One region of the Caminicella sporogenes DSM 14501 genome, then DNA from elsewhere that is predicted to be linked to it. Evidence: riboswitches for the same ligand, from Rfam matches in the RefSeq annotation. Region 1 holds a riboswitch; each other region holds the start of a gene.
What was found. A riboswitch is a leader RNA that binds a small molecule or an ion and turns the genes downstream of it on or off. The one in region 1 is predicted to bind cobalamin.

Region 1 (4,291 bases):
GAACCATGGCTGGAGAATTTATAGTAGAAAAATTAGGAGGAAAAGGTAAAGTTGTTGAACTTGAAGGAATAGCAGGTACTTCAGCAGCAAGGGATAGGGGAAAAGGATTTAATGATGCAATAAGTAAGTCTGATATAGAAGTTGTTGCAAGACAAGTAGCTGATTTTGATAGAACAAAGGGATTAAATGTAATGGAAAATATATTACAAGCACAGCCTGAAATAGATGCAGTATTTGCACATAATGATGAAATGGCACTTGGGGCATTAAAAGCTATAGAAGCAAGTGGAAGAAATATAATTGTAGTAGGTTTTGATGCAACAGATGATGCTGTTAAAGCTGTAAAAGAAGGAAAAATGGCAGCAACTGTAGCTCAACAGCCAAGTTTAATTGGTAGTTTGGGAGTTGAAAATGCTGTAAAAATTATTAAAGGTGAAAAGGTAGCAGATTTTATACCTGTAGAGCTTAAATTAATAACTAAATAATAGATTTATATAGAAAAGTAGAGAGCTCAAAAAAAGAGTTCTCTACTTTTTGTTATTTTTTATATAAAAATGTTGTATAATCTAATTATATTATAAAGAAATCAATAATTCAGATTGTAGACAAAATAAGACTAAAAGATTGAAAATATAAATTTGTCAACAAGCTCATAATTATTTAGCAAGTTGAGAATTATGGATTATTTTAAGATATTGAGTAATTGACCCTAAAATTTACAATATAGAACTTACAATTGATAGTTAGGAGAGTAGAGAATATGAAAGGAACTATTTTAGAAATATTAAAAGATAAAGATATAAAGATAATACATGAAGATAAACATATTATAGTAGCTGAAAAACCACCGAAAATGCCAACGCAAAGTGATAAGACTGGAGATATTGATATGCTTTCATTACTCAAGGAATATTTAAAGAAAAATTATCCTGCTGCAAAAAATCCTTATATAGGACTTGTACATAGACTGGATAGGCCTGTAGGAGGATTAATGGTATTTGCAAAGACAAGAGAAGCTAATGCATGGTTGTCTGAGGAGATAAGGACAAAGAGATTTAAAAAGGAATATTATGCTGTAGTTTGTGGAAAGCCTGAGAAGGAGAAGGCTGAATTAAGGAATTATCTATTAAAACTTAGGACTGTTAATATGTCTAAAGTAGTTACAAAGGATACAAAAAAAGCTAAGGAAGCTATACTTGAATATGAGTTAATAGACAGTGTTGATACAAAGGAATACGGAATACTTAGCCTTGTAAAAATTTTTTTAAAAACGGGTAGACATCATCAAATAAGAGTTCAGTTTTCTTACAATGGATTGCCGTTATGGGGAGATAATAAATACAATAAAACTTTTGTAAAGATGAGAAAATGGACACAAATTGCTCTATGGGCAAGTAGTATAACATTTAATCATCCAAAGAATAAAAATTTATGCAGATTTGAATCAAAACTTCCTTATAAGGAATATCCTTTTTCATTGTTTAATATTTAAGATGTAAAGATTATTAAATTAATCTATTATTCGATATATATTGACAAACATTGTAAAAATTCTTTATAATAATAAATATATGAAAACTTAATATATTTTTTAAGGTGCTTCTAATTTAGAAGTTAAAAGGGAAAGAGGTGAAAATCCTCTGCAGCCCCCGCTACTGTGATGGCAGACGAAATCTGTTGAAAGCCACTATCTGTTGATGAGTATTGTTTAATATTGAGTATCAGATGGGAAGGTCAGAGAGTAGGAAGAAGCCAGAGCCAGGAAACCTGCCTTAAAAAATAGACAACCGCTTCGGAGGGAAGCAAGGGTTGATTTAAATTGTTATAGGACATAAGTTATTTTTCTTATGTTCGGTTAGTATTGTTAAATTACCTTGCGATTCTCCGCAAGGTTTTTTATTTTACTTTTAAATTTTATAAGCGATGATTTGGTGAGTTAATAATGGTTGATGAACATATAAATATAAAACAATCTATAAAAAGAAATCAAAGAAGAAATTTTTTTTTAACGTTGATATTATTATTAGCTTTAATATTAATAATGCTTTTTAGTATATCATTTGGAAGAGCTGATTTAAGCTTTTCTACTGTTGCAAAAATTATAACTGGAAAATTAATTAATTCTAAATTATTAGATAATTTTGAGGAATATGTAGTAGTTATAGTATGGGATATAAGAGTGCCGAGAGTTTTAATTGGAGCATTAGTTGGAGCTGGACTTGCTGTATCAGGGACTGTATTTCAATCAATACTTAGAAATCCATTAGCTGACCCATATACTATAGGGGTATCGACAGGTGCTGCATTTGGAGCTGTATTGGCAATTTTTCTAAATCTTTTTGTAGTTAACAAAATGATTCCTATAATGCCGAGTGCTTTTATTGGAGCAATTTGCACACTGCTAGTTGTACTAAAAATATCATTGAAAGATGGGTACATATCTTCATCAAATCTTATACTTGCAGGTATAATAGTTAGCTCAATTCTTTCAGCTGGTATTAGCTTTTTAAAAAGTTTATCAGGAGAAGAAGTAGCAGCGATAGTATATTGGCTAATGGGCAGTTTATCATCAAAAACTTGGACACAGGTGATGATTAGTTTTCCGATAATATTAATAGGTATTATACTCTGTAAATATTTTGCTGATGATTTGGATATTATGACTCTTGGAGAAAAGGAAGCAAGGTCATTAGGGGTTGATCCGGGAAAGATTACTAAAGTATATCTTGTATTAGCATCACTTATAACTGCTGTGTGTGTATCAGTAAGTGGGATAATAGGTTTTGTTGGTTTAATAGTACCCCATATATTGAGATTTGCAGTATCTACAAAAAATAAAATACTTATTCCTCTTTCGGCAATATGTGGGGCACTTTTACTTGTATTAGCAGATAATCTTTCAAGGCTTCTACTTAATGTAGAAATACCTGTAGGAGTTATAACAACTTTATTTGGAGGACCATTTTTTATATATATCTTCTTTAAAAAACGCAGATAAGGACAAGGTAGTTATGTTTGATATACAAAATATTACTTTTGGATATGGCAAATTTAATATATTTGAAAATTTAAGTTTTAAAATTGATAGAGAAGATAAAGGTAAGTTTATTTCTATTATTGGTCCAAATGGGTGTGGAAAGACTACACTGTTAAATATTTTGACGGGCGAATTAAAGCCTAAAAAGGGAAAAATTTTTTACAGGCAGAGAGATTTATCTAGTTATACTATAAAAGAACTTTCAAAAAAAATTGCAGTAGTCAGGCAGAGGACAAATATAAGCTTTCCATTTACATGTTTTGATATAGTTATGATGGGAAGAAATCCATATAGAGAAAGATTAAATGAACCAACTGATGAAGATATAGACATAGTAGTAAGTTTTATGAAAAAAACAGATACTTATAAATTCATGAATTCATTAGTAACAGAAATTAGTGGAGGAGAATACCAAAGAGTAATGCTTGCAAGAGCCTTGTCGCAATCTCCGGAGATATTGTTATTAGATGAGGCTTTTTCTGCTATGGATATTGCATACAAAGTAAAATCTTTAAAATTATTAAAACAGGTAATTAGAGAAAAAAATATTACTGTTTTATCAATCATGCATGATTTGAATTTAGTCTATAAGTTTAGTGATAAGGTATGTGTTATTTCAAATGGCAAAGTGGTAAGATATGGAGATTCAAAAAAGGTTTTAGATCAAGATTTAATAAAAAAAGTTTTTGCTGTTGATGTTGAATTGATTGAAGGGAAAGGTTTTTTAATAACTTAATTTAGAAAGGGGATGTATTTATGAAAAAAATGTTAGTGTTAATGATGGTTTTTATTTTAGCTTTAGGAGCTACTACTGGCTGTTCACAAAAGCCGCAAGAAGTTAGCAAAGACCCAAATAAGAAGGCTATACTTGTAGTAAGTTTTGGTACAAGCTATGCAGATACTAGAAAACTTACTATAGAAGCTACAGAAAAGAGATTTGCTGAAGAGTTTCCAGATTATGACATAGTTAGAGCTTTTACAGCACAGACAATAATAAATATATTAAAAGAAAGAGACAAAATAGATGTATACAATGTAAAAGAAGCTCTGGATTACTTAAAATCACAAAAATATTCAGAAGTTATAATACAGCCTTTACATATAATGAATGGTGCAGAATATGATGAATTGTTAGCTCAAGTAGCAGCTTATGAAGGAGATTTTGATAAACTTAAAGTTGGAAAACCATTACTTACTACAACAGAAGATTATTTAGAAGTAGTGAAGGCTTTAAAGGCTCAGTTGCCTGAACTA
Region 2 (4,291 bases), on a different contig from region 1:
ATACTGTTGTGCAAATCCGGCTAAATTTCCAAATTTCTCTTCAGCAAATTTTTGTATTTTTTTTAAACTTGTCCCCTCCGGAACATAAAAATACTCCATAACCCTTTTTACCCATACATCTATAGGAAATGCATCACTTTTATCCATTGAAAAAAACATCACACAATCTGAAACTTTAGGTCCCACACCAGAAAACTTCATTAATTCTTCTCTTGCTTTAAAGGTCTCTAAATTTTTCAAATTATAAATATCTATCTCCTTATTTACTACAAGTTTTGCTGCATTTAATATATATTTTCCTCTAAACCCTATACCTTTAAAATTAATATCTTCAAGACTTAAATTATATAATTTTTCTGGTTTTGGAAAACTGTAATATTTTTTTCCTCTATAATTTCCTATATAACTGCCATAATTTTCACTTAAAGCTTCTATAGCCCTTTTTATCATTGGTATTCTATTATTTGCAGATATTATGAAAGAAATAAGAGTTTCCCATTCATCTTGCTTAAGTATTCTTATTCCATAACCAAATTCTACAGAAGTTTTCATTGTTTCATCAATTGCAGATAATTTTTCTTTTATTTTTCCATAATCCCTATCTAAATCAAAGTAACTATGCCATATATTTTTAAAATCGTTATAATTCGTATTATCAATATAAACCTTATCATGTTCTTTTCTTAAATTTATTACCTTTCCAAAAGCTACTCCTGTATAACTCCCATCCTCTTCCTTATTCCATCTAAAACATTGTCCACATTCAAATATATGAGGTAGCTCAAAATCCTTTATATTCTCTAAAACTATACCATTTTCTATTTCTTTTACATGCATTTAATATCACCTCAAAAATCAACTTACAACTATTATATCAGTCTGCAACTCTCATTAAAAGAACTTAAACTAAAATATACTTTTTTATCAATTATACAGATATACCAGCCTCAGCAAATGTAATCATTTCATTATTCATATATGTAGCTGATTCGATTAAACTTAGAGCAAGTACAGCTCCTGTTCCCTCTCCAAGTCTCATATCCATATAAAGCATAGGTTTTAATCCTAAAAGCTCTGATGCATATATCGCTCCCTTCTCCTTTGAAGCATGAGAAGGTATAAGAAAATTCTTAGTCTTTGGTTCTATAGTACATGCTATAAGAGCAGCAGCTGAAGAAATAAATCCATCTACTACTACCGGTATTCTATTAGCAGCTCCAGCAAGCATTACTCCAGCCATTCCAGCTATTTCAAGTCCACCAACTTTAGCAAGGACATCTATCCCGTCCTTTGGATTAGGACTGTTTACTTCTATAGCTCTCTTTACTACCCCTGCTTTGTATTTAAGTTTATCTACTGGAAAATTTGCTCCTATTCCAGTTACTTCAAAAGGGTCATATCCACCTATAACTGAAACAATAGCAGCACTAGGAGTAGTATTACATATTCCCATTTCTCCAGTTGCTAAAATGTTTTTACCTTTTTTAATCTGCTCCTCAGCAACCTCTATTCCAACTTCTAAAGCTCTTATAGCTTCCTCTCTGCTCATAGCAGGTCCTTTAGCCATATTATCTGTTCCATATTTTACTTTTTTATTTATCACTCCAGGTTCATTTATATCAACTTTTACTCCTATATCTACCGGTACTACATCAGCCCCTACATACTTTGCTAATGCACAAACGCCAGTAACTCCTCTTGCCATATTTTTTGTTTGAATTTCTGTTACTTCTTGTGGAAATACTACAACTCCTTCTTCAAATACTCCATGATCTGCTGCCATAACTATAACAGCTTTTTTATCCACCTTTGGATAAATTTCTCCTGTTATTCCTGCTAGCTGAATAACTATCTCTTCTAATCTTCCTAAACTCCCAGGTGGCTTGATAAGATTATCTACTCTTTCTTTTGCTTTTTCCATGGCTTTACTATCAAGCTCACCAATCCTTTTAATAGTTTCTTTTAACAAAATCATAATTATTCCTCCCTCTATATTTTAAAATTTATTTTTTAGCTTATATAATAACATTAAAATTCTATCCTTTAATTTTTAATGTCAATTTTATAAAATTTTTATAATTTTTAATTACTAAACTAACTTGATTTTGCTTTTTAAACTTTTATTTTTATGCAAAAAAAGTTCATAGTTTATTTGTGCATGACAAACAAACCATGAACTTTACCATCATTCATGAGTCAATAAATTATAGGCAGGTCTCCTGGCTCAGGTTCAACACCTTCAAACGCCTTCCCAGATTAATATCCAGTGGCATAGTGTTTAAAGGCTCCCCTTTACAGTGGCGGGTCCGCTGGAGATTTCCACTCCATTCCCTATTCTCCCTAAAATGGGCACCTATAATTTTTATATTGACTTATATATTTAAATCTATTCTACATATCTAAAAAAACTCCTGCTACTAAAAGAGAACCTACTATAAATTATTTTTGTAGGTTCTCCTTCATTAAACAAGTTTATACATCTATTTTATACAATTTTAGTAATTTCCTTGTGCATGCATAGCCTCAGCAACTTTTAAAAATCCAGCTATATTCGCACCAGCAACTAAATTATATCCGAATCCATATTCTTCAGCTGCTTTCATAGCATTATTATGAATGTTAACCATTATTTCATGAAGCTTCTTATCTACTTCTTCTCTAGTCCAAGACATTCTCATACTATTCTGTGACATTTCAAGAGCTGAAGTAGCAACTCCACCGGCATTAGCAGCTTTAGCAGGTCCTACCAACACTCCGTTCTTTTGGAAGTACTCAATTGCTTCATTTGTACATGGCATATTTGCACCTTCAACTACAAACTTAATACCATTAGCAACAATTTTCTTAGCATGTTCCAAAGTAATATCATTTTGTATAGCACATGGCATTATTATATCAACTTTTACTCCCCATGGTTTTTCTCCTGGGAAAAACTCTACACCGTACTTGTCTGCATAATCCTTAACTCTAGCACCTTTATTTTCTTTTAACATTTCAACTAAATAGTCTATCTTTTCTCCAGTTACTCCATCTGGGTCATAAATATATCCATCTGGGCCTGAAAGAGTAACTACTTTACCCCCTAATTCAGCAACTTTTTGACATACTCCCCAAGCAACATTACCATATCCTGATATAGCAACAGTCTTACCTTCAAAAGTTTCTCCTTCATGCTTTAACATTTCTTGAGCAAAATAAGTTACACCAAAACCAGTAGCTTCAGGTCTAATTAAACTACCACCATATGCTAAACCTTTACCAGTAAGAACCCCGTTTTCAAAAGCTCCTCTAATTCTTCTATATTGTCCATAAAGGTATCCAATTTCTCTACCACCAACTCCAATATCTCCAGCTGGAACATCAACATCTGGTCCAATGTGTCTATAAAGTTCAGTCATAAAACTTTGACAAAATCTCATAATTTCAGCATCTGATTTTCCTCTTGGGTCAAAATCGGAACCACCTTTACCTCCACCTATTGGAAGACCAGTCAATGAATTTTTAAAAATTTGTTCAAATCCTAAAAACTTGATAATTCCAATATATACGGAAGGATGAAATCTTAAACCTCCTTTGTATGGTCCTATAGCTCCATTAAACTGAACTCTAAAACCTCTATTTACTTGAACCTTACCACTATCATCTACCCAAGGAACTCTGAATATTATTTGTCTTTCAGGCTCAGTAATTCTCTCTAATAAATTAGCTTCTATATACTCTGGATGCTTTTCTAAAACCGGCTCTAAAGAAACTAGTACTTCCTCAACTGCTTGAATAAACTCAGGTTCGCTAGCATTTCTAGCTTTAACTTTCTCAATTACTTCTTTAATATACTCTTTTGCATTTAGATTTTGACCTGCCATTGGAAGAAACCCCCTTGTTTTGCTAATAAAAATTAATTTTTATTTTCTTTCTTTTGCCACCAAAAACATGACAAAAGAATAAATTCAATAAATAATCAAATAATAATTCAAATAAAAAAATTTACTTCAAAGGGACAGTATTTAATTGGAAATTACGGGAAAACACAAGGTAAAACGTTTTCCTTGAGCTTACTTAAAAATTTCCTTTCCCCCTTCACAACTGCATTATAACATACATATACATATTTGTAAACATTTTATCAATATTATATTTTTAAACTTCTTACACATACATTTATTGCCAATACATTTATAGATGTCATATTTTCTATTTCTCTTTTTATATGCTTTTGTAAATTCTTAATAACAGTTGTCACTACATTTCCATAACTTAAAATTACATCTATGTCTACAACTATTCCATGTGG
Region 3 (4,291 bases), on a different contig from region 1:
TAAAATGATAGTTAAAAGTAAAGGTAGAAATGGCTATATAGTTTCCTCATATATGATTATATATGAAAATGGAAGAGAAATAAAAAGAAAATTGATTTCAAAAGATTATTATAAGCCGAGCAAAGAAGTGATTATAAAAGGTACTAAAAAGATAAAAAGTGATGATACAAGTATTGAAGAAAAAGATAAAATAGAAAATCAAATAATAAATTAGTAATAGAGGTGTATATATGAACAAACAATTATTAGACCATTTTTATGATAGAGAAATTGAATGTCCAATATGCAAAATGAAGTTTACTACTAAAAAGGTTAGAACTTCAGCAATTAGAGTTATTAAGAGAGATGAAGATTTTTGTCCTTATTATAAAAGTGAAAATCCTTTGTTTTATAACGTTTTTGTATGTCCAAATTGCGGATATGCAGCACTAGAAAGTACTTTTTCAAAAATAAATGAATTGGAAAAGGAAAAAATAGTAAAGTTTATAACTTCACGTTGGAAGCAGAGAAGTTATGGAAAAGAAAGAAATTTAGAAGAAGCTATACAGGTATATAAATTAGCATTGATATGTTATCAGGTGTCAAAATCTAAATATATAAATATTGGAAAAGTATGTTTGAGACTTGCTTGGTTTTATAGATATATGAATGATGAAAGAGAAAAGGAATTTTTAAAATTTACAATAGATGCATTTCAAAATGCTTATACAAAAGAAAGATTAGATAAAGAAGAATACAATGAAGTAGTGATTCTATATCTTTTAGGAGAACTTAACAGAAGAGTTGGTAATTATAAAGAGGCTATAAAGTGGTTTGATAAAGCATTAAGCAATCCAGATATAAAGAAAAAAAGACATATAGAAATTAGAGCTAGAGAGCAGTGGAGATTGGCAAGAGAAGAATATAATAATAAAAAAAATTTGCAAATAGAAAGGAGTAATGAAAATGATTTTAGTAAACACTGAAGAAGTTAAAGGAAGAGAAATAGTAGAGGTATTGGGATTGGTAAGAGGAAGTACGATTCAATCAAAACATTTGGGAAAAGATATATTAGCAGGTTTTAAAACTATAGTTGGAGGTGAAATAACACAATACACAGAAATGTTAGATGAAGCAAGACAAGTTGCTATAGACAGAATGGTAAAACAAGCTCAGGAAAAAGGGGCAAATGCAGTTGTGAATATTAGGTTTGCGACTTCAGCAATAATGCAGGGAGCAGCTGAGCTATTGGTTTACGGTACAGCAGTAAAAGTGAAATAATTTATATGTATTATCATACCAGTTGATTTTATTTAAATATTTTCAATTTCTTGTAAAAAATTGAGATAAAAATATTTTCGTAATTTTTAGACAAAACCCTAGGTTTTATTGACAATTTTTGCTGAAATTTTTATAATAAAGATTAAAGTGAAGTTTTAATTTAATATTTGTAAGTTTTAAGGTGCTTCTTTGTAAAAAAAGAAGTTAAAAGGGAAGTTCGGTGAGAGTCCGACGCAGCCCCCGCTACTGTAAGCGAATACGAAACCTTATTATGCCACTTAATTTTTTAAGGAAGGCAAGGGAGTAGGATGAAGCGCGAGCCAGGAAACCTGCCTTAAAACGTTAGCAACTACTTCGGAGGGAAGTGTATGATTTATTAAAGTATGTATAAAAATGCACTTATATTCCGTAGTGCATTTTTTTTGATTATGTAAAAAAGTCTTAATGGAAAAAGTTTTTAGACCTTTTCCATTATTTTTATAAACATAATATTTTTTATTAGAGATAATTTCAAATTTTCAGGAGGTATATATGAAAAAAGGTAAATTTTATGGGGTTGGAGTTGGACCGGGGGATTCAGAACTTATAACTGTTAAAGCAAAGAGGATATTAAATGAAGTAGACGTAGTAATATGTCCAGAAAAGAGAAAGTCAGCAGGAAGTTTTGCTTACGATATAGCTAAAGAGCATATAAAAAAAGATGTGAAGATAATATATTTAACTTTTCCTATGATATATGATGAAAATGAGCTTCAAAATAAATGGGAAGAAAATGCACTTATTATAGCAAAGCTTCTAAATGAAGGCAAATCAGTGGCATTTATTACTTTAGGTGACCCTACGGTTTATAGTACATATATGTATCTTTTACCTTATTTAAAAAAATATGATGTTGAAGTTGAAACTATACCCGGAATAACTTCTTTTTGTTCAGTAGCAGGTAGTTTGAACATACCCATAGTGGAATGGGAAGAAGGTTTTAGTGTAGTTCCATTGAGAAAAGGTGATGGGGACAAGTTAATAAGAGCTTTAGATAATTTTGAAAATGTTATAGTAATGAAACCGTCAAATGATTGTAAAATTCTTGCCAATGAGCTAATAAAAAGAGGACTTGAAAATAATTTTATTTTAATTTCTAAATGTGGTACAGAAGAAGAAAGAGTTATTACAGATATAGATATAGTAAAAAGTGAAAAAATCCCATATCTTTCTACAATGATAATCAAAAAAAATGGATTAAAGATGTATAAATAAGAGTAATGAAAACATATTTATACCTTACTTCCAACTTTGGAGGAGTTTATATGAATTCAAACAAAAAAATAATTTTGATAACCGGCGGAGCAAGAAGTGGAAAAAGTTCTTTTGCTGAAAAATACGTATCTGAAATAGGAAAGAAAATAGCTTATATAGCTACTGCTATACCTTTTGATGATGGCATGAAGAATAGAATAAAAAGACATAGAGAATCAAGACCAAGCGAATGGACTACTTTTGAAATGTATAGAGATATTTATAAACATATACAAAAAATTGCCAAAAAGCACGATACAGTACTATTAGATTGTATGACAATTATGATTACTAATCTGATGTTTGATAATTCAAATATAGATTGGGATAAAGTTGATTGGGAAGAAGTAGATGATATTGAAAATGATATAAAAGAGCAAATTGTTTTACTAATTGATGAAGTAAAAAAAGCAGAAATAAATATGGTTATTGTTACTAATGAGCTTGGCATGGGAATTGTTCCGGAAAGTAGATTGTCTAGAATTTTTAGAGATATAGCTGGAAGGATGAATCAGTTAATTGCAGGAAAAGCTGACGAAGTTTATTTTATAGTTTCAGGTATACCTGTAAAGATAAAGTAGAAAGGACATAAAGATGAAGCGTTTTATTTTAATGATTCAGTTTTTAACTCGTATACCTATAAGGTTTAATTTAAATGTTACAGAAGAAGATTTTTTAAATGGTATAATATATTTTCCGCTAGTTGGCTTAATTATTGGTACTTTCATTTTAGCAGGATATTATATTGGACTTAATTTAGGAGGAAGTTTTTTAGCAGCTGTATTTGCTGTAATAGTAGAAATAATCATTACGGGTGGACTGCATCTTGATGGACTTGCAGATACTTTTGATGGAATTTACAGCAATAGACCAAAAGATAGAGTATTGGAAATAATGAAAGACAGTAGACTTGGAACAAATGGAGCTTTAGCACTTTTTTGTGTACTAATTATGAAAATGGCATTAATAAATAAAATACCTATTCCATATATTTATCCTATTTTACTTTTAATGCCTGTGGCTTCAAGATTAAATATTGTAGTGGCATGTAAAATTGGAAAAACTGCAAAAGCAAATGGAATGGGCAATTTATTTATTGGAAAAATAACTAATATGCAGTTAATTATTGCATATGTGATTTCAATTGTTTTAGCATTATTGTTTCCAATTGCCATGTTGTGCATATTGATAGTCAATTTATTTGCTTTATGGTATGTAAGACATATTACATTGAAGATAGATGGAATAACAGGAGATATATTAGGTTCATTGATTGAACTTTCAGAGATAATATTTTTGTTAAGCTATATAATTTTCTTTATATTTATATGACTTAGGTGGTAGTGATGTTAGAAATAATATTTGTAAGACATGGAGAAACAGAAACTAATAAAAAAAAGTTGTTTAGCGGGTGGACTAATTCAAAATTGACTAAAAAGGGAATACAACAGGCTGAAATGGTCTGTGAAAAATTAAAAAATGAAAAGTTAAATATGATAATATGCAGTGATTTAGATAGATGTTTAAAGACAGCTCAAATAATAAATAAACATCATGGAGTTAATATTATTGAAGAACCGGGACTTAGGGAAATAAATTTTGGTAAATGGGAAAATTTAAGCTATGGAGAAATATGTGAAAAATATCCAGAAAAGTCTAAAAAATGGGAAAAAGATTTTGTTAACTTTATTTTTCCAGATGGTGAAAGTTTATATCAAATGTATGATAGGGTAAATGG

Region 2: linked by a shared signal. The riboswitch ahead of cobT (nicotinate-nucleotide--dimethylbenzimidazole phosphoribosyltransferase) and the one ahead of BUA90_RS05800 (FecCD family ABC transporter permease) in region 1 are both predicted to bind cobalamin.
Region 3: linked by a shared signal. The riboswitch ahead of cobI (precorrin-2 C(20)-methyltransferase) and the one ahead of BUA90_RS05800 (FecCD family ABC transporter permease) in region 1 are both predicted to bind cobalamin.

Annotation. Positions count from the first base shown of each region.
Region 1 covers NZ_FRAJ01000008.1:77,511-81,801, reverse strand. The annotation lists gene rbsB (ribose ABC transporter substrate-binding protein RbsB) at 1-485, shown strand, start outside; gene BUA90_RS05805 (RluA family pseudouridine synthase) at 761-1,492, shown strand; cobalamin riboswitch at 1,578-1,789, shown strand; gene BUA90_RS05800 (FecCD family ABC transporter permease) at 1,943-2,998, shown strand; gene BUA90_RS05795 (ABC transporter ATP-binding protein) at 3,012-3,773, shown strand; gene BUA90_RS05790 (sirohydrochlorin cobaltochelatase) at 3,794-4,291, shown strand, end outside.
Region 2 covers NZ_FRAJ01000010.1:67,582-71,872, reverse strand. The annotation lists gene BUA90_RS06960 (DNA-3-methyladenine glycosylase family protein) at 1-837, opposite strand, end outside; gene cobT (nicotinate-nucleotide--dimethylbenzimidazole phosphoribosyltransferase) at 929-1,975, opposite strand; cobalamin riboswitch at 2,193-2,372, opposite strand; gene gdhA (NADP-specific glutamate dehydrogenase) at 2,496-3,863, opposite strand; gene BUA90_RS06945 (Asp23/Gls24 family envelope stress response protein) at 4,130-4,291, opposite strand, start outside.
Region 3 covers NZ_FRAJ01000005.1:28,715-33,005, reverse strand. The annotation lists gene BUA90_RS03155 (VanW family protein) at 1-214, shown strand, start outside; gene BUA90_RS03150 (DUF2225 domain-containing protein) at 231-965, shown strand; gene BUA90_RS03145 (YbjQ family protein) at 946-1,260, shown strand; cobalamin riboswitch at 1,423-1,611, shown strand; gene cobI (precorrin-2 C(20)-methyltransferase) at 1,792-2,514, shown strand; gene cobU (bifunctional adenosylcobinamide kinase/adenosylcobinamide-phosphate guanylyltransferase) at 2,565-3,134, shown strand; gene cobS (adenosylcobinamide-GDP ribazoletransferase) at 3,148-3,885, shown strand; gene cobC (alpha-ribazole phosphatase) at 3,900-4,291, shown strand, end outside.